Regions from separate parts of the Streptomyces sp. NPDC005408 genome, predicted to be linked through region 2. Evidence: predicted binding sites of a transcription regulator. Region 2 holds the regulator's gene; each other region holds the start of a gene.

Evidence for each region. Region 2 encodes HrcA, which represses chaperone genes, less so after heat shock. Its sites were predicted from a motif close to TTNGCACTCNGNNNNNCNGAGTGCNAA; they were not measured.
Region 1: the regulator HrcA is predicted to act here: its motif matches at 4,223-4,249, upstream of groES (co-chaperone GroES).
Region 3: the regulator HrcA is predicted to act here: its motif matches at 1,662-1,688, upstream of groL (chaperonin GroEL).

Annotation. Positions count from the first base shown of each region.
Region 1 is NZ_JBEXEX010000004.1:168,993-175,174, forward strand. It holds partial or broken gene ABZS64_RS06115 (carbohydrate ABC transporter permease) at 1-99, shown strand, start outside; gene ABZS64_RS06120 (hydroxyacid dehydrogenase) at 159-1,187, shown strand; gene ABZS64_RS06125 (ester cyclase) at 1,257-1,952, shown strand; gene groL (chaperonin GroEL) at 2,051-3,673, opposite strand; gene groES (co-chaperone GroES) at 3,768-4,076, opposite strand; gene ABZS64_RS06140 (polysaccharide deacetylase family protein) at 4,379-5,032, opposite strand; gene ABZS64_RS06145 (polysaccharide deacetylase family protein) at 5,029-5,955, opposite strand; gene ABZS64_RS06150 (SAM-dependent methyltransferase) at 6,038-6,182, shown strand, end outside.
Region 2 is NZ_JBEXEX010000018.1:135,317-141,498, forward strand. It holds gene hemW (radical SAM family heme chaperone HemW) at 1-484, shown strand, start outside; gene ABZS64_RS19305 (DUF3097 domain-containing protein) at 586-1,410, opposite strand; gene ABZS64_RS19310 (MBL fold metallo-hydrolase) at 1,421-2,143, opposite strand; gene hrcA (heat-inducible transcriptional repressor HrcA) at 2,332-3,357, shown strand; gene dnaJ (molecular chaperone DnaJ) at 3,358-4,494, shown strand; gene ABZS64_RS19325 (nitronate monooxygenase) at 4,645-5,718, shown strand; gene ABZS64_RS19330 (16S rRNA (uracil(1498)-N(3))-methyltransferase) at 5,715-6,182, shown strand, end outside.
Region 3 is NZ_JBEXEX010000006.1:157,403-163,584, forward strand. It holds gene thrC (threonine synthase) at 1-575, shown strand, start outside; gene ABZS64_RS08810 (MoaD/ThiS family protein) at 599-874, shown strand; gene ABZS64_RS08815 (cold-shock protein) at 1,285-1,488, shown strand; gene groL (chaperonin GroEL) at 1,851-3,473, shown strand; gene ABZS64_RS08825 (alpha/beta hydrolase) at 3,951-5,471, shown strand; gene ABZS64_RS08830 (DUF4232 domain-containing protein) at 5,589-6,182, shown strand, end outside.

The sequences.
Region 1 (6,182 bases), on a different contig from region 2:
GTCACCGGCTCCCTTCTCGCCGTCATCCCCCTGATCGTCGCCTTCGTCTCCCTGCAACGGCACTGGAAGGCAGGCCTGACCGCCGGCAGCGTCAAGTGACCTCCGCCGGCCGCGCGCCCAGTGACCTCAAGCGACATACGAGGAGCTCGAGTTCCACCATGCACCACGCCACTGACAATCGCCCTGCCGTCCTGCTCGCCATGGGCCCCGGCATCGCCGAGCGCCTGTTCGCCGACCGCCACCGCGACCGCCTCGCCACGCTCGCCCGCACCGATCCGCGTCTGATCGCCCACGACCTGGCCGCCGCCACGCCCGCCGTAGCCGCCGCCCTTGCCGAGGCCGACGTCCTGTTCACCTGCTGGGGCGCCACCCCGCTCACCGCCGAAATCCTCGACAGGGCACCCCGCCTGCGCGCGGTCGTGCACGCCGCCGGCTCCGTCAAGCACCACATCACCGACGCCTGCTGGGAGCGGGGCATCGCGGTGACCTCGGCCGCAGCCGCCAACGCCCTGCCCGTGGCCGAGTACACGCTCGCCGCGATCCTCTTCGCGGGCAAACATGTCCTGCGCTCGGCACAGCGCTACGAGAAGCTGCGCACCGACTACGACTGGCGGCGTGAACTCGCCGGCGCGGGCAACTACCGCCGCACCGTCGGTATTGTCGGAGCATCCCGGATCGGCCGTCGCGTCATCGAGCTGCTGCGTCCCTTCGACGTGGACGTCCTGCTCTACGACCCGTATGTCAGCGCCGCAGAGGCGGCTGGACTGGGCGTCGTTCCCGCCGAGCTCGACGAGCTCTGCGGCCGCAGCGGCATCGTCACGGTCCATGCCCCGCAGCTCCCGGCCACCCGCCATATGCTCGACGCGCGCCGGCTCGCGCTGATGCCGGACGGGACGACCGTGATCAACACCGCGCGCGGCTCCCTGATCGACGAGACGGCGCTGCTGGCGGAGCTCGTATCGGGCCGACTTCATGCCGTACTTGACGTCACCGACCCCGAAGTCCCGCCCGCCGACTCGCCGTTGTACACCCTGCCGAACGTCCTGCTGACCCCGCACATCGCAGGCTCACTGGGCAATGAACTGCATCGCCTCACGGATCTGTCCCTCGACGAACTGGAGAGGTTCGCGGCCGGACTGCCTTTCGCGGACCCCGTGCATTCGGCAGCCCTGAATCACTCCGCCTGAGCCCGCATATTTCTCAAATCTCACTAAACTGGACGTATCCCCACCTAGGCCGTGGAATCGGGAGACGCCATGAAATTCGTACAAATAATCGACTGTAAGACCGAGCGGTTCGACGAGATGGACCGGCTCATGGACAAGTGGGTCGAACAGACCAAGGGCAGGCGGACTGCCACCCACAGCCTCATCGGCAAGGACCGCACCGATGGGTCCCACCTCGTCGAGATCGTCGAATTTCCTTCGTACGAAGAAGCGATGGCGAACTCCAAGCTTCCGGAGACCGACCGGATCTTCCAGGAGATGGTGGCGCTCTGCGACGGCATGCCCACCTTCACCGACCTCGATGTGGTCCGCGACGAGCAGTTGAACCAGGCAACTTCCCGCCGGTTCTTCCACGAGGTCGCCGTCGGGGGCAACCTCGACGCCATCGACGAGCTGTTCGCGGCCGACTACGCCGACCACGACATCGCCAAGGAAGAGGAGACCGTGGTCGGGTCCGACGGCATCCGCCGCGATGTCACCGGCTGGCGGGCCGCCTTCGACTTCACCTTCGACCTCGACCGGCAGATCTGCGAGGGCGACGACGTCGTGACCCTGTGGACCTGGACCGGCACCCACAAGGGCGAGTTCATGGGCATCGCGCCCACGGGCAGGCAGTGCACGATGACCGGCACCACGATCTTCCGGTTCAAGAACGACAAGATCCAGGAAGGCTGGTGGCACGAGGACCTTATGGGCCTGATGCGCCAGCTCGGCGCCGTCGGCTGAGGACCACCCGGCCCAAACGGAAAGGCCCCTGCTTCCCGCCAGTGGCGGGAAACGGGGGCCTTCACACGTCGTACGAATCAGACGTCAGACTTCAGAGGTCAGTGGCTGTGGCCGTGGCCGTGACCCGCGTCGGCCTCCTCCTCGGCCGGCTTCTCGACGACCAGGGTCTCGGTCGTGAGCAGCAGCGAGGCGATGGACGCGGCGTTCTCCAGCGCGGAGCGCGTGACCTTGACCGGGTCGATGACGCCGGCCTTCACCAGGTCGCCGTACTCGCCGGTCGCGGCGTTGAAGCCCTGGCCCGCCTCGAGCTCCGCCACCTTGGCGGTGATGACGTAGCCCTCAAGGCCGGCGTTCTCGGCGATCCAGCGCAGCGGCTCGACGACGGCGCGGCGGACGACCGCGACACCGGTGGCCTCGTCGCCGTCCTTGCCCAGGCCGCCCTCGAGCACCTTGGAGGCGTGGACGAGCGCGGAGCCACCACCGGAGACGATGCCCTCCTCGACCGCGGCGCGGGTCGCGGAGATGGCGTCCTCGAGACGGTGCTTCTTCTCCTTCAGCTCCACCTCGGTGGCGGCGCCGACCTTGATCACGCACACGCCGCCGGCCAGCTTCGCGAGGCGCTCCTGGAGCTTCTCGCGGTCCCAGTCGGAGTCCGTGGACTCGATCTCGGCCTTGATCTGGTTGATACGGCCGACGACGTCCTCGTGCTTGCCGCCACCCTCGACGATGGTGGTGTCGTCCTTGGAGACGGTCACGCGGCGGGCGCTGCCCAGCACGTCAAGACCGGCCTGGTCGAGCTTGAGGCCGACCTCCTCGGCGATGACGGTGGCACCGGTGAGGGTGGCCATGTCCTGAAGCATCGCCTTGCGGCGGTCACCGAAGCCGGGGGCCTTGACGGCCACGGCGTTGAAGGTGCCACGGATCTTGTTCACGACCAGGGTGGAGAGGGCCTCGCCCTCGACGTCCTCGGCGATGATCAGGAGCGGCTTGGAGCCACCGGCTTGGATGACCTTCTCGAGGAGGGGCAGCAGGTCCTGGATCGAGGAGATCTTGCCCTGGTTGATCAGGATGTACGGGTCGTCGAGGACGGCCTCCATACGCTCCTGGTCGCTCACCATGTAGGGGGACAGGTAGCCCTTGTCGAAGGCCATGCCCTCGGTGAAGTCGAGCTCCAGGCCGAAGGCGTTGGACTCCTCGACGGTGATGACACCGTCCTTGCCGACCTTGTCCATCGCCTCGGCGATGAGCTGGCCGACCTGCTGGTCCTGCGCGGAGAGCGCGGCGACAGCGGCGATGTCGGCCTTGTCCTCGATCGGGCGGGCGGTCGCGAGCAGCTCGTCGGAGACGGCCTTGACCGCGGCGTCGATGCCCTTCTTCAGGGCGGCGGGGGAGGCACCGGCGGCGACGTTGCGCAGGCCCTCGCGGACCAGCGCCTGGGCCAGCACGGTGGCGGTGGTGGTGCCGTCACCAGCGATGTCGTTGGTCTTGGTCGCCACCTCCTTCACCAGCTGGGCGCCCAGGTTCTCGTACGGGTCGTCGAGCTCGACCTCGCGGGCGATGGTGACACCGTCGTTGGTGATGGTGGGGGCGCCGAACTTCTTGTCGATGACGACGTTGCGGCCGCGGGGGCCGATCGTCACCTTGACCGTGTCGGCAAGCTTGTTGACGCCGCGCTCGAGGGCGCGACGGGCGTCCTCGTCGAACTTCAGGATCTTCGCCATGGGAGCTTCTCTGTCCTCTCAAACGAACTGCGCCCCTGACCACCCGGCTACATCAGTGCGGGGGCCAGGGGCGCAGATCAAAAACGTGGGTGAATTACTTCTCGACGATCGCGAGCACGTCGCGAGCCGAGAGGACGAGGTACTCCTCGCCGTTGTACTTCACCTCGGTGCCGCCGTACTTGCTGTACAGCACGACGTCGCCGGTCTTGACGTCGAGCGGAAGACGCTCGCCGTTCTCGAAGCGGCCCGGGCCCACGGCAAGGACGACGCCCTCCTGGGGCTTCTCCTTCGCGGTGTCCGGGATGACCAGGCCAGAGGCCGTGGTCTGCTCGGCGTCGAGCGGCTGGACCACAATGCGGTCCTCGAGCGGCTTGATGGCAACCTTGGAGCTGGCGGTCGTCACGATCCGACCTCCCCCTTCGGAGATCTCACGGGGTTAACTGTCTGGGGTGGCGACCAGGTGGATCCGTCGTCGCGGGTGCCGGACCTGCCCGTCGCTGTGTTGGCACTCTCCAGTGGGGAGTGCCAGACCCGAGACTATGACTGCGATTAGCACTCGGTCAAGCGGAGTGCCAATTCACCGGCGCGCGGCGGTTCGGTCTCGGTACGGACAACTGCCTTGATCCCGGTACGGCAACGTCCTCCCGACCGCGAGGGTTCCGTACGACCGTATGTCCGACCCCACGCCTGGCAGGCAGCGCGAGCTCAGACGTAGTCCTCCAGGCGCCCCACCGCGTACCCCTGCTCCTGGATACGGCGCAGCAGCGGCGCCGTCGCGCTCGCGTCCGCGCGGACGATGTCGCCGGGCCGCAGCCGTTCGCCCTGCGCGTAGTCGCGGAACTCCCGGCCGAGCACCACCGCGCGGATCCCGCAGTCGGCCGCCGCCCGCAGCGTGTCCGCGTTGTACGCGCCGTGCGGCGGGTGGAACAGGCGGCTCAGGCGCTGCCCGCAGATCTCGGCGTGCTGTCTCTCGTACGAGAGCGTGGGCAAATTGGGCCGCCCTTCCGCGCGGAACAGGCTGACGGACAGCTTCAGTTCGCCGGTCATCCTCACAAACCGCGGATCGCGCGCCGCGCCCTCGTCGAAGGCGAGGAACACGACCTTGTCGCGGGTGGGCACGCGGTCCACGACATACGCCGCCGAGAGCCGGTGAGCGGGCGGCTCGGGCGCGTGGGCGAGCGGCCCGGCCAGCCCCCACCGCTTGTGCACCGCGGATCCTGGCGCACCCGCGCCGGGGGTGACCTGCCGGGCGGCCTTGCGCCCGAGGCGCTCGATCGGGTCGACCGACTGGGCGCACCCCGCGGCGAGAAGCGCACCGGCCGCCAGCAGTCCGGCCAGCAGCCGGTGCGCCTGCCTCATACGTAGTCCTCCAGCTTTGCCACGGCGTAGCCCTTGTCGGTGACCGTCTTCATCACCCGCCGGATCATGTCGGGCATGGTGCCCTTCCAGTCCTCGCGGCCACGGAAGTGGGTGAGGATGATGTCGCCGGGGTGCAGATCCCGGTCCCACTCCCGCCACTCCATGTGATCGGGAAACGCCTCGGCGGCCCACAGGGGCACGGCCTTGATTCCGCACGACCGGGCGATGCGAAGCGTGTCCCCGTTGTAGTTGCCGTACGGCGGGCGGAAGAGCCGGGGCCTCTTTCCGAACCGCTTCTCCAGCTTGGTCTGCTGGTCGCAGATCTCGTGCTTCTGCTGGGCGTACGAAAGACCCGGCATGTAGCGGTGGTTGAGGGTGTGGTTGTGCAGCGAGACGCCGAGGTCCTGCATCTGCTTGAAGTAGCCGTAGTTGTCGCTGATCAGGTAGTCGCTGAGGAAGGCGCTGTACGGGATCCGAAGATCGCTCATCATGCGCAGAAGGGCGGGGTCCTTCTGCGCGCCGTCATCGATCGTCAGGAAGACAATCTTCTCTTTCACCGGCACGGTCGTGAAGACCGGTGGCAAGGACTCGCCGCCGTCGACCTCGAAGCCCTTGCGGGTGGTGATCTTCGGCTTGACGGCGGGCGGCTGAGGGGCTGCGAGCGGGGTCTTGGCCAGGCCCCACTTCTTGGCGGCGACGGCCCGTGCGGCCTGGGCGCGCTTGACCTTCTGCACATACGCGGAGAGCGCGCCGGCCGGGCCGGCCTGCTGCTTCGCCTGTTGGCCGGGGGCGGGCCTCGAGCCGCCGGGGGCGTCCGAGGATTCGGCCGCACAGCCGGAGCCGATGGCGGCGACCAGGAGCACAGCCAGGACCATCCGGCCCCGCTTTGCGTGTCTATTCTCGTTTTGTCGCACTAGCTGCATGGCGCTGGATCTTGTCAGCACGAATCCGTACCGCCCGGCCGACACCGCCACCGCGGGCGAACCATCCCCCACCTGGCCCACAATGGGCCGGGTGAACGACCTCGATCCCCTCGCCTCCTTCGCCGCACTGCTCACCGAGGAGGGGCGGACGCTGCTCGACTCCCTGGTTGCCTACGACCCGGCGAAGGAGCTGGCCACGGCCACCCGACTGCGCCGCGAGCACCCGG
Region 2 (6,182 bases):
CGACGTCCACGCGGACCGCTATCTGATCGCGGACTCGGTGCTGGGGGACGCGGGCTTCGACTGGTACGAGGTCTCCAACTGGTCGACCTCGGACGCGGGCAGGTGCCTGCACAACGAGCTGTACTGGCGGGGCGCGGACTGGTGGGGCGCGGGACCGGGTGCCCACAGCCATGTCGGCGGGGTGCGGTGGTGGAACGTGAAGCACCCGGGAGCGTATGCGGCGGCGCTGGCTGACGGGCGGTCGCCGGGTGCGGGCCGTGAGGTGCTCGCGCCGGAGGACCGCCGGGTGGAGCGGGTGCTCCTGGAACTGCGCCTGCGCGAGGGCTGCGACCTGTCCCTGCTGCGCCCGGCGGGCCTCGCGGCGGCGGGCCGGGCACTGTCGGACGGCCTGCTGGAGCCGGGGCCGTACGGGGAGGGGCGTGCGGTGCTGACGCTCCGGGGGCGGTTGCTGGCGGACGCGGTGGTGCGGGACCTGGTGGACTGACGGGCGGTGCGGGGGTGCGCCTGCGGCGGGCCTGCCCCACCCCGCCCCTTCCCTGAACTGGGGCTCCGCCCCGGACCCCGCGCCTCAAACGCCGGCGGGGCTCAAATTTTCCCCGGCACCGTCACGAAGTCGATCAGTTCCTCCACCCGCCCCAGCAGCTCCGGCTCCAGGTCCTTGTACGACCGCACCCCCGACAGGATCCGCTGCCACGCCGCCCCCGTGTTCTCCGGCCAGCCCAGCGCCCGGCAGACGCTCGTCTTCCAGTCCTGGCCCCGCGGGACCGACGGCCATGCGCGGATGCCCACCGAGGACGGCTTCACCGCCTCCCACACGTCGATGTACGGGTGGCCCACCACCAGGACGTCCTCGCCCGTGACCTCCGCCGCGATGCGGGACTCCTTCGAGCCCGGGACCAGGTGGTCCACCAGCACACCCAGGCGGGCGTCCGGTCCGGGGGCGAAGTCGCGGACGATCGACGGAAGGTCGTCGATGCCCTCCAGGTATTCGACGACCACGCCCTCGATCCGCAGGTCGTCGCCCCACACCCGCTCCACCAGCTCCGCGTCGTGGCGGCCCTCGACGTAGATGCGCCCCGCCCGCGCCACCCTGGCGCGCGCCCCCGGGACCGCGACCGAGCCCGATGCGGTACGGGTCGGGCGCGCCGGAGCGGCGGCGGCTGGGCGGACGAGCGTGACGACGCGGCCCTCCAGCAGGAAGCCCCGCGGGACCATCGGGAACACCCGGTGTTTGCCGAAGCGGTCCTCCAGGGTGACCGTCGGCCCCTCCGACGTCTTCTCACAGCGGATCACCGCACCGCAGAAGCCCGTGCCGACCTCCTCCACGACCAGATCGGGCTCGGCCGGCACCTCGGGCGCGGGCTGCGACTTCTTCCAGGGCGGGGTCAGATCCGGGCTGTAGCTGCGCATTCGGCAGACGCTACGACACCCCGAAGCGCGCCGCCAGCACGTCGCGTTGGGCGCGTACGAAGGCCGCGTCGACCACCGCGCCGTGCCCCGGTACGTACAGCGCGTCCTCGCCGCCGAGGGACAGCAGCCGGTCCAGCGCCGCGGGCCAGCGGGACGGGATCGCGTCCGGGCCCGCCTGTGGTTCGCCGGACTCCTCGACCAGGTCGCCGCAGAACACGACCTCCGGGCTGCCGGGTACCAGGACGGCCAGATCGTGGCCCGAGTGTCCGGGGCCGACGTTCGCCAGGAGCACCTGGCGGCCGCCCAGGTCCAGCGTCCACTCCCCGCACACCAGATGGTGCGGCGCCACCAGCACGTCGGCCGCCTCCGCCGCATCGGCCTCGCCGACCCCGTGGTGTATCGCCGAGTCGCGGATCTCGTCCCGCTCGCGTTTCATCAACTCGGCGATGCCGACCGCGCCGTACACCTCCGCGCCTGAGAACGCCGCCGTCCCCAGCACATGGTCGAAGTGGGGATGGCTCAGTGCGATATGCGTCACCCGGCGGCCGCCGAGCAGCGCCTGCGCCTGGGCGCGCAGCTCGGCTCCCTCGCGGAGCGTCGAGCCCGTGTCGTACAGGAGGACACCGTCCTCACCGGCGACCAAACCGGTGGTCGCGTCCCAGACAGGAAGCCGCCGGCGCCCCACCCCGTCAGCCAGCCGCTCCCAGCCGAAGTCTTCCCAACTGACGTCCATACCGCGACGCTATCCGCAATCGACCAGCACTGTCCCCTCGCTACGCTGGGGATACCCCACCGCACGATCGTCGGCCGCCCTTGCTAGGGATGTACCCCACGGCCGTACACTGGCACGGGGAAATGCTGGCACTCGCACGCAACGAGTGCCAAGCAGTCACCGACGAATCACAGCTGGAGGTGTGCGCGATGCTCAGCGAACGCAGACTCGAGGTGCTGCGCGCCATCGTCCAGGACTATGTCGGCACCGAGGAGCCCGTCGGCTCCAAGGCGCTCACCGAGCGCCACAAGCTCGGCGTCTCCCCGGCCACCGTCCGCAATGACATGGCCGTGCTGGAGGAGGAAGGGTTCATCGCCCAGCCTCATACGAGTGCGGGACGCATCCCCACGGACAAGGGCTACCGGCTCTTCGTCGACAAGCTGGCCGGCGTCAAGCCGCTGTCGTCGCCCGAGCGCCGTGCCATCCAGAACTTCCTGGACGGAGCCGTCGACCTCGACGACGTCGTGGGCCGTACGGTACGGCTGCTGGCGCAGCTGACCCGGCAGGTCGCGGTGGTGCAGTACCCCTCGCTGACCCGGTCCACCGTCCGGCATGTGGAGCTCCTCTCCCTCGCGCCCGCCCGGCTCATGCTGGTGCTGATCACGGACACCGGACGTGTCGAGCAGCGCATGATCGACTGCCCCGCGCCCTTCGCGGACACCTCGCTCGCGGATCTGCGGGCCCGGCTCAACAGCCGGGTCGTCGGGCGCCGTTTCGCGGATGTGCCGCAGCTGGTGCAGGACCTTCCCGATTCCTTCGAGGCGGAGGACCGAGGGACTGTCTCCACAGTGCTCTCGACCCTGCTCGAAACCCTGGTCGAGGAGACCGAGGAGCGGCTGATGATCGGCGGCACCGCCAATCTGACGCGCTTCGGACACGACTTCCCGCTGACCATCCGGCCGGTGCTCGAAGCGCTCGAGGAGCATGTGGTGCTCCTCAAGCTGCTCGGCGAGGCCAAGGAGGCGGGCGGCATGGGCATGACCGTGAAGATCGGTCATGAGAACGCCCACGAGGGCCTCAACTCCACGTCCGTCGTCGCGGTCGGCTACGGTTCGGGCGACGAGGCAGTTGCCAAACTCGGCGTGGTCGGACCGACCCGCATGGACTACCCCGGAACGATGGGAGCGGTACGCGCAGTGGCACGTTACGTCGGACAGATCCTGGCGGAGTCGTAAGTGGCCACGGACTACTACGCCGTACTCGGCGTACGCCGCGACGCGTCCCAGGACGAGATCAAGAAGGCCTTCCGCCGGCTTGCCCGTGAACTCCACCCGGATGTGAATCCGGACCCGAAGACGCAGGAGCGCTTCAAGGAGATCAACGCCGCGTACGAGGTGCTCTCGGACCCGCAGAAGAAGCAGGTCTACGACCTCGGCGGGGACCCGCTCTCGCAGGCGGGCGGCGGTGGCGCGGGCGGCTTCGGAGCCGGTGGCTTCGGGAACTTCTCGGACATCATGGACGCGTTCTTCGGGACGGCTTCGCAGCGGGGGCCCAGGTCGCGTACGCGGCGGGGCCAGGACGCGATGATCCGCCTGGAGATCGAGCTCAACGAGGCGGCCTTCGGTACGACGAAGGACATCCAGGTCGACACGGCGGTCGTCTGTACGACGTGCTCGGGCGAGGGCGCGGCGCCGGGTACCTCGGCGCAGACCTGCGACATGTGCCGCGGCCGCGGCGAGGTCTCGCAGGTGACGCGGTCCTTCCTGGGCCAGGTCATGACGTCGCGGCCGTGCCCGCAGTGCCAGGGTTTCGGCACCGTTGTGCCGACGCCGTGCCCCGAATGCGCCGGCGACGGCCGTGTCCGGTCCCGCCGGACGCTGACGGTCAAGATCCCCGCCGGTGTCGACAACGGCACGCGCATCCAGCTCGCGGGCGAGGGCGAGGTCGGCCCGGGCGGCGGTCCCGCCGGTGACCTGTACGTCGAGATCCACGAACTGCCGCACCCGGTCTTCCAGCGCCGGGGCGACGATCTGCACTGCACGGTGACCATCCCCATGACGGCGGCGGCGCTGGGCACGAAGTGCCCGCTGGAGACGCTGGACGGCGTGGAGGACGTAGACATCCGCCCGGGCACGCAGTCGGGCCAGTCGATCCCGCTGCACGGGCGCGGCATCACGCACCTGCGGGGCGGCGGCCGTGGCGACCTGATCGTGCACGTCGAGGTGATGACCCCGACGAAGATGGACACGGAGCAGGAGAGGCTGCTGCGGGACCTGGCGAAGCTGCGGGGCGAGGAGCGGCCGACGGGGCAGTTCCAGCCGGGGCAGCAGGGGCTGTTCTCCCGCCTGAAGGACGCGTTCAACGGCAGGTAGGTCTGGGCTCTGCGCCGGGACCCCCCGCGCCTCAGCCGCCGGACGGGCCGGAAACGCAGCCCGTCCGGCGATTGAGGACACCTACCGCACCCGCGACGGTTGCGGAACGGCCGATTCGGTGCGGCGCGGGCGGCATGGCACCATGCCTGCATGTCCTCCGCACTGACCGATCTTTGCCGTCATCCGATCGTGCAGGCCCCCATGGCGGGCGGCGCCTCCTGCCCCCAGCTCGCCGCCGCCGTGTCCGAAGCCGGTGGGCTCGGATTCCTGGCTGCCGGATACAAGACCGCGGACGGCATGTACCAGGAGGTCAAACAGGTCCGCGGGCTCACCACGCAGCCCTTCGGCGTCAATCTCTTCATGCCGCAGCCCAGCACCGCCGACCACGGTGCCGTCGAGGTCTACCGGCATCAGCTCGCCGGTGAGGCCGCCTGGTACGAGACGCCCCTCGGCGACCCCGACTCCGGGCGCGACGACGGCTACGAGGCAAAACTGGCCATCCTCCTCGACGACCCCGTACCCGTCGTCTCGTTCACCTTCGGCTGCCCGACCCGCGATGTGCTCGACTCCTTCGCCAAGGCCGGGACCTTCACCGTCGTCACCGTCACCACGCCGGAAGAGGCGCAGGCCGCGCAGTGGGCAGGGGCCGACGCCGTGTGTGTGCAGGGCGTCGAGGCCGGCGGCCACCAGGGCACCCACCGCGACGACCCCGAGACCGACGGCGCCGGGATCGGGCTGCTGTCGCTCATCGCGCTGGTCCGCGAGACCGTGCAGCTTCCGGTCATCGCCGCGGGTGGCCTGATGCGCGGCGGCCAGATCGCGGGCGCGCTCGCGGCCGGGGCGGTTGCGGGGCAGCTCGGGACCGCGTTCCTGGTCTGCCCCGAGTCCGGCGCGAATGCGCTGCACAAGCAGGCCATGACGAATCCTTTGTTCGTACGCACCGAACTCACCCGCGCCTTCTCCGGGCGGCCCGCCCGCGGCCTCGTCAACCGCTTCATGCGCGAGCACGGCCCGTACGCCCCCGCCGCCTACCCCCAGGTGCACCATCTGACGAGCGGCCTGCGCAAGGCCGCGGCGAAGGCGGGCGACCCGCAGGGCATGGCGCTCTGGGCAGGACAGGGCCACCGGCTGGCGCGTGACCTGCCTGCGGGTCGGCTGGTCGAGGTCCTCGTCGCCGAGACCGACTCCGCGCGGGCGGCTCTGGCGCTGGGTGGTTCGCGATGACCGCGCCGGTATTCGTCGTCGACTCGCTGGAGGGCGTCGGACCCGGGGCGACCGTCACCCTGGACGGTCCGGAGGGGCGGCACGCCGTCTCCGTGCGCAGGCTGCAGCCCGGCGAGGAGATCGTGCTGACGGACGGCCGAGGCCGCGGTGCGGCGGGGGTCGTCGTACGGACCGAGGGCAAGGACCGGCTGATCGTCGAACCGCGGGAGTTTCCGGCGGAACCGGAGCCGACGCCCCATATCACCGTCGTCCAGGCGCTGCCGAAGGGCGACCGTGGTGAACTCGCCGTCGAGACCATGACGGAGACCGGTGTGGACGCGGTCGTGCCGTGGGCTGCCGCGCGCTGCATCACGCAGTGGAAGGGCGAGCGGGCCGCCAAGTCGCTGGCGAAGTGGCGGGCGACGGCGCGCGAGGCGGGCAAACAGTCGCGCCGGCTGCGCTTCCCGGAGGTCGCGGACGCGGCA
Region 3 (6,182 bases), on a different contig from region 2:
AGATCTGCGAGCAGCTCGACTGGCAGTTGCCCGACCAGATCGTGATCCCGATCGCCTCGGGCTCGCAGCTCACGAAGATCGACAAGGGCCTGCAGGAGCTGATCAAGCTCGGCCTGGTCGAGGACAAGCCGTACAAGATCTTCGGCGCCCAGGCCGAGGGCTGCTCGCCGGTGTCGACCGCCTTCAAGGCCGGGCACGATGTCGTACGGCCGCAGAAGCCGAACACCATCGCCAAGTCGCTGGCGATCGGCAACCCCGCCGACGGCCCGTACGTCCTGGACATCGCGCGCCGCACCGGCGGCGCCGTCGAGGACGTCAACGACGAGCAGATCGTCGACGCGATCAAGCTCCTCGCCCGTACGGAGGGCATCTTCGCGGAGACCGCGGGTGGCGTGACCGTGGGCGTGACGAAGAAGCTGATCGAGGCGGGCGTGCTCGACCCGGCGCTCACCACGGTCGTGCTCAACACCGGTGACGGTCTCAAGACCCTCGACGCCGTCGCTCCGACGACCGGTCCCACGGCGACCATCCGCCCGAGCCTCGACGCGTTCCGCGACGCCGGCCTGGCCCGCTGACTACCTACGGAAGGCAGAACACCATGAGCGTGAACGTCCGCATCCCCACCATTCTCCGTACGTACACGAGCGGTCGGGCCGAGGTCCCGGCGGAGGGCGCGACGCTCTCCGAGGTGATCTCCGACCTGGAGAAGAACCACACGGGCATCGCCGCGCGCGTCCTGGACGACCAGGGCAAGCTGCGCCGCTTCGTGAACGTGTACGTCAATGACGACGACGTGCGTTTCGAGCAGGGTCTCGAGACGGCGACCCCGGACGGTGCGGGCGTTTCGATCATTCCCGCCGTCGCCGGCGGCTGAGTTACGCAGCGTTAAGAGAATTGCCCCCTCCGCAAGAGAAGCGGAGGGGGCAATTCTGCATGGTTGAGCGCGGTACAGTTGGGGAAGCCCCCTCCGCTGCTTGTGCCGACCGCATATGAGAATGCGCCCGGGCCCAAGAAGAAGCAGCCAATGTGCGCGATCGAATTGCCTCCTTAAGCGCCATTTGCCGGGCCCGACTTGCCCCGGAATTTCTTGAATTCGGTTCAATTATCCGTTCGCGCGCGCTCGGATTTCTCGTCTGATTGACCTGTTGCAGAGGGCAGTTGGGCAGATACATTCAGCCGCGGTCGACGCGTTCCGGCGCACACCCCCTCCTGTCGGGTGGTGAGTTCTGACCCGGGTCCGCGAAGTGCGGACCTGTGCAAGGGCCAGTAATAGGGGAGTTAGGCATGGCTCAGGGCACCGTCAAGTGGTTCAACGCGGAGAAGGGGTACGGCTTCATCGCGGTCGACGGTGGTGCGGATGTTTTCGTCCACTACAGCGCGATCCAGATGGACGGATACCGCACCCTTGAAGAGGGTCAGCGGGTCGAGTTCGAGATCTCGCAGGGCCAGAAGGGGCCGCAGGCGGACATGGTCAAGCTCGCCGTCTGATCTCGGCGCGATCGGCCACCGACGCACTCACGCGACACTCACGCACGAAGGGCCCGCATCCTAGGGGGATGCGGGCCCTTCGTGCGTCTCCGTGCCCGTCCGCGATCCGCGAGAGCCGCTTGCGCCCACCCGTCACCCGGCCACCACCCCTCATCGAGGCTTCGTCGAAGCCGCTTGCACTCTCATAGGTCGAGTGCTAATCATTGGCGTTAGCACTCTGCAGGTGAGAGTGACAGCTTAAGGACCGGGTCGGTGAGGCCCGAAGGGTCGGCGGGGCAAGGAACCGCACGGCTCTCAGGCCGTCCGTCGCGGGCGCCAGCGCGGTCCGGAGAATCCACCCCAGTCCGGGAGGACCACTTCACATGGCCAAGATCATCGCGTTCGACGAGGAGGCACGGCGCGGTCTCGAGCGCGGGATGAACCAGCTCGCCGACGCCGTCAAGGTCACCCTTGGCCCCAAGGGCCGCAACGTCGTCCTCGAGAAGAAGTGGGGCGCCCCCACGATCACCAACGATGGTGTATCCATCGCCAAGGAGATCGAGCTCGAGGACCCGTACGAGAAGATCGGCGCCGAGCTGGTCAAGGAAGTCGCCAAGAAGACGGACGACGTCGCCGGTGACGGTACGACCACCGCGACCGTCCTCGCCCAGGCGCTCGTCCGCGAGGGCCTGCGCAACGTGGCGGCCGGCGCCAACCCGATGGCCCTCAAGCGTGGCATCGAGAAGGCCGTCGAGGCCGTCTCCGGCGCCCTGCTCGAGCAGGCCAAGGACGTGGAGACCAAGGAGCAGATCGCTTCGACGGCCTCCATCTCCGCCGCCGACACCCAGATCGGCGAGCTCATCGCCGAAGCCATGGACAAGGTCGGCAAGGAAGGCGTCATCACCGTCGAGGAGTCCCAGACCTTCGGTCTGGAGCTCGAGCTCACCGAGGGTATGCGCTTCGACAAGGGCTACATCTCGGCGTACTTCGCCACCGACATGGAGCGTATGGAGGCGTCGCTCGACGACCCGTACATCCTGATCGTCAACTCCAAGGTCAGTAACGTGAAGGACCTCCTTCCGCTGCTGGAGAAGGTCATGCAGTCGGGCAAGCCCCTGCTGATCATCGCCGAGGACGTCGAGGGTGAGGCCCTGTCGACCCTGGTCGTCAACAAGATCCGTGGCACCTTCAAGTCCGTTGCCGTCAAGGCTCCGGGCTTCGGTGACCGCCGCAAGGCGATGCTGAACGACATCGCCATCCTCACGGGCGGCACGGTCATCTCCGAGGAGGTCGGCCTCAAGCTCGAGAACGCGGGCCTGGACCTGCTGGGCCGCGCCCGCAAGGTCGTCATCACCAAGGACGAGACCACGATCGTCGACGGCTCCGGCGAGAGCGACCAGGTTGCCGGTCGCGTGAACCAGATCCGTGCCGAGATCGAGAACTCCGACTCGGACTACGACCGCGAGAAGCTCCAGGAGCGCCTCGCGAAGCTGGCCGGCGGCGTGGCCGTCATCAAGGCCGGTGCCGCGACCGAGGTCGAGCTCAAGGAGCGCAAGCACCGCATCGAGGACGCCGTTCGCAACGCGAAGGCGGCCGTCGAGGAGGGCATCGTCGCCGGTGGTGGCGTGGCTCTGCTCCAGGCTTCCTCGGTCTTCGAGAAGCTCGAGCTCACGGGCGACGAGGCCACTGGTGCCGCGATCGTCAAGCTCGCGCTGGAGGCTCCGCTCAAGCAGATCGCCGTCAACGGTGGTCTCGAGGGTGGCGTCGTCGTCGAGAAGGTGCGCAACCTGGCCGTCGGCCACGGTCTGAACGCCGCGACCGGCGAGTACGTCGACATGATCGCCGAGGGCATCATCGACCCCGCGAAGGTGACCCGCTCTGCCCTGCAGAACGCGGCCTCCATCGCGGCGCTGTTCCTGACCACCGAGGCCGTCATCGCCGACAAGCCGGAGAAGGCGGGCGCCGCCGCTCCGGGCGGCATGCCGGGCGGTGACATGGACTTCTGAGCCTGACGGCTCGGACCCGGTCCTGACCGAGGGCGGTACCCCCACTCCCAGGGGGGTACCGCCCTCGGGCGTGTGTGCGGGTAGACCCGGACGGCTCAACCGATCACCTGGCTGGATCACGTGACGCCCGGTCTGCGAGCGCCGAGGCGAGGGGCAGTGGAATGTGCCGGGTGCGGACATTCGGTCGGCATCCCGAACATCACACTCCCGCGGCGGCCGTCCGTGCGCCCACGGGATCGTCGGCCTGCCGTCGGGTTCCGCGGCCGGCGGCGATGGTGGGGCCGGCGGCGCGGGCGCCGTAGTCAACGGCGCGAAGGGTGACCCCGGCCAGGACGGTGGCAACGGGTACACGGTCATCTACTGGCAGGACCTTGGTCTGCCCCACCCCGAGAGCGGTCTCGGGGTGGGGCAAACCCCCGGATGAACAGGCCAGTTGGCCCGGTGGGAGATAGTCCGCCGCTGCGCGAGGGTCGTCCCATGCGAATCATCGGCAGCCGGAAGCCCGGCTTCACATCAGTGGCCCTCACCCTTCCCGTTCTCGCGACCGCCCTGGTCGCTCTCCCCGCACCCGCGTCGGCCGCGGCAACTCCGCGGCCGGACACGGCTGTCCGCTGGGAGAAGTGCCCGGGCACCGGACTCGATCAGCGTCAGGAGTGCGCGACCCTCGCCGTGCCGCTCGACCACGCCGAGCCCGGCGGGCCGCACATCACCCTCGCCATTTCCCGTATACGCAGCGAGAACCCCGGGGCCCGGCGCGGCACGCTGCTGCTGATCCCCGGCGGACCCGGCGGCCCCGGCATCAACGACCCCTCCATCAGGGGGAAGGCCCTGCCCCAGTCGGTGCGCGACGCCTACGACATCGTGGGCTTCGACCCGCGTGGCGTTGGCCGCAGTACGCCGGTGAGCTGCGACCTGTCGCACGACGACCTGGCCCTTGTGAACATCCGGCCGTACCCCGCGCCCGACGGGTCCATCGACAAGAACACCACCACCGCACGCCGTCTCGCCGACACCTGTGCCAAGAACGGCGGCGACGTGCTCCGCAGCATCAGCACCCGCAACGAGGCACGGGACATCGACGCCGTCCGCCAGGCCCTCGGCGAACGCAAACTGTCCGCCTGGGGCGCCTCGTACGGGACGTATGCGGGAGCCGTGTACGCGCAGATGTTCCCCCTGCGCACCGACCGCTGGGTCCTGGACAGCAACGACGACCCCGACCCGAAGCGGGTGGCCCGCGGCTGGCTCGCCAACTATCAGACCGGTGTCGAGGACGCCTTCCCCGACTTCGCCGCCTGGGCGGCCGACCCCGGGAACCCCGACCGCCTCGCCGCCGCACCCGCCGATGTCCGGCCGCTGTTCCTCGCGCTCGCCGAGCGCCTCGACCGGGCACCGATTCCGTGGACCGGCGCCAACCCGGCCGAGCTCAACGGCAACGTCCTGCGCCAGGCACTGCTGGAGAGCCTCTACGCACCCAAGGACCGCTTCGCCGGCCTCGCCAAGCTGATCGCCGCCGCCCGCGACGGCCGCGAGCTGCCCGCGCCGAACACTCCGCCGGACGAGGCCATGCAGAACTCCGCCGCCTCCTCGGGCGCCACCATCTGCAACGACGTCGACTGGCCGGACGGGAACCAGGCCGCCTTTGAACGCGAGGTGGCCAAGAGCCGCAAGCGGTACCCGCTCACCGCAGGCATGCCGGTGAACATCTCGCTGTGCTCCTTCTGGCACGACGAGCCCCGGGAGCGCCCGGTCCGCATCACGCCGGACGGCGGCCCGTCGAACGTCCTGTTGATCCAGAATCTGCGCGACCCGGGGACCCCGCTGACCGGTGCGCTGAAGATGCGAAAGGCCTTCGGGCAGCGGGCCCGGATGGTCACGGTCGACTCGGTCGGCCACGGCGCCTACCGCGCCAACGGCAACGCGTGCGGGGACGATGCGGTGACGCGGTTCCTCCTCACGGGTGAGCGTCCGGCCCGGGACGTGTCCTGCGCCGCCGAGTAGCCCTCTTCCGTGGTGAATTCGGCAAGGCTCCGTCACCAAGCTGTGAAGGTTGTACGGGAAGCTCGTGGTCTGTCCAGCGCAGCGCACTTCGCGCTTCTCACTCGGGGGGAACATCAGATGAGGACCAACGTTCGCAGAGCCGCCGTCGTGCTCGCCGCCGTATCCGCACTGGCTCTGACGGCCTGTGAGCCCAGCGGCTCCTCCGCCGACAAGCCGAGCGGCACGGGGAAGGCGACGGCGACCCCGCCGACCGCGAAGCCGTCCACCGGCGGCACCGCGACCGCGAAACCGTCTCCCGCCAAGCCCTCGCCGGCGAAGCCGTCGGACTCCACGGGCGGCGACTCGTCGCCCGATCCCGAGTACGACCTCTTCCCTTGCAGCACCTACGACGCGACCTTCTCGGCGAGCCTGGCCGAGTCCACCACGAGCAGCTACCTGCTGAAGATCACCAACAAGAGCGGCAAGCCGTGCAAGGCCCTCACCTCCCCCATCGTGACCTTCGGTGAACTGGACGGGCAGGCCAACGAGCGCAAGGAGACGCTCCCCGGCAAGGACCTCGTGCTCAAGCCGGGCGAGTCGGCCTACGCCGGCCTGATGGGCGGCAAGAACGACGGCAAGGGCAAGACCGTGAACTACATCCGGATGACGATGAACACGGAGTCCGACCTGGAGCAGAAGCCGCTCAAGGCCTCTACTCCCGGTCTGTACGTG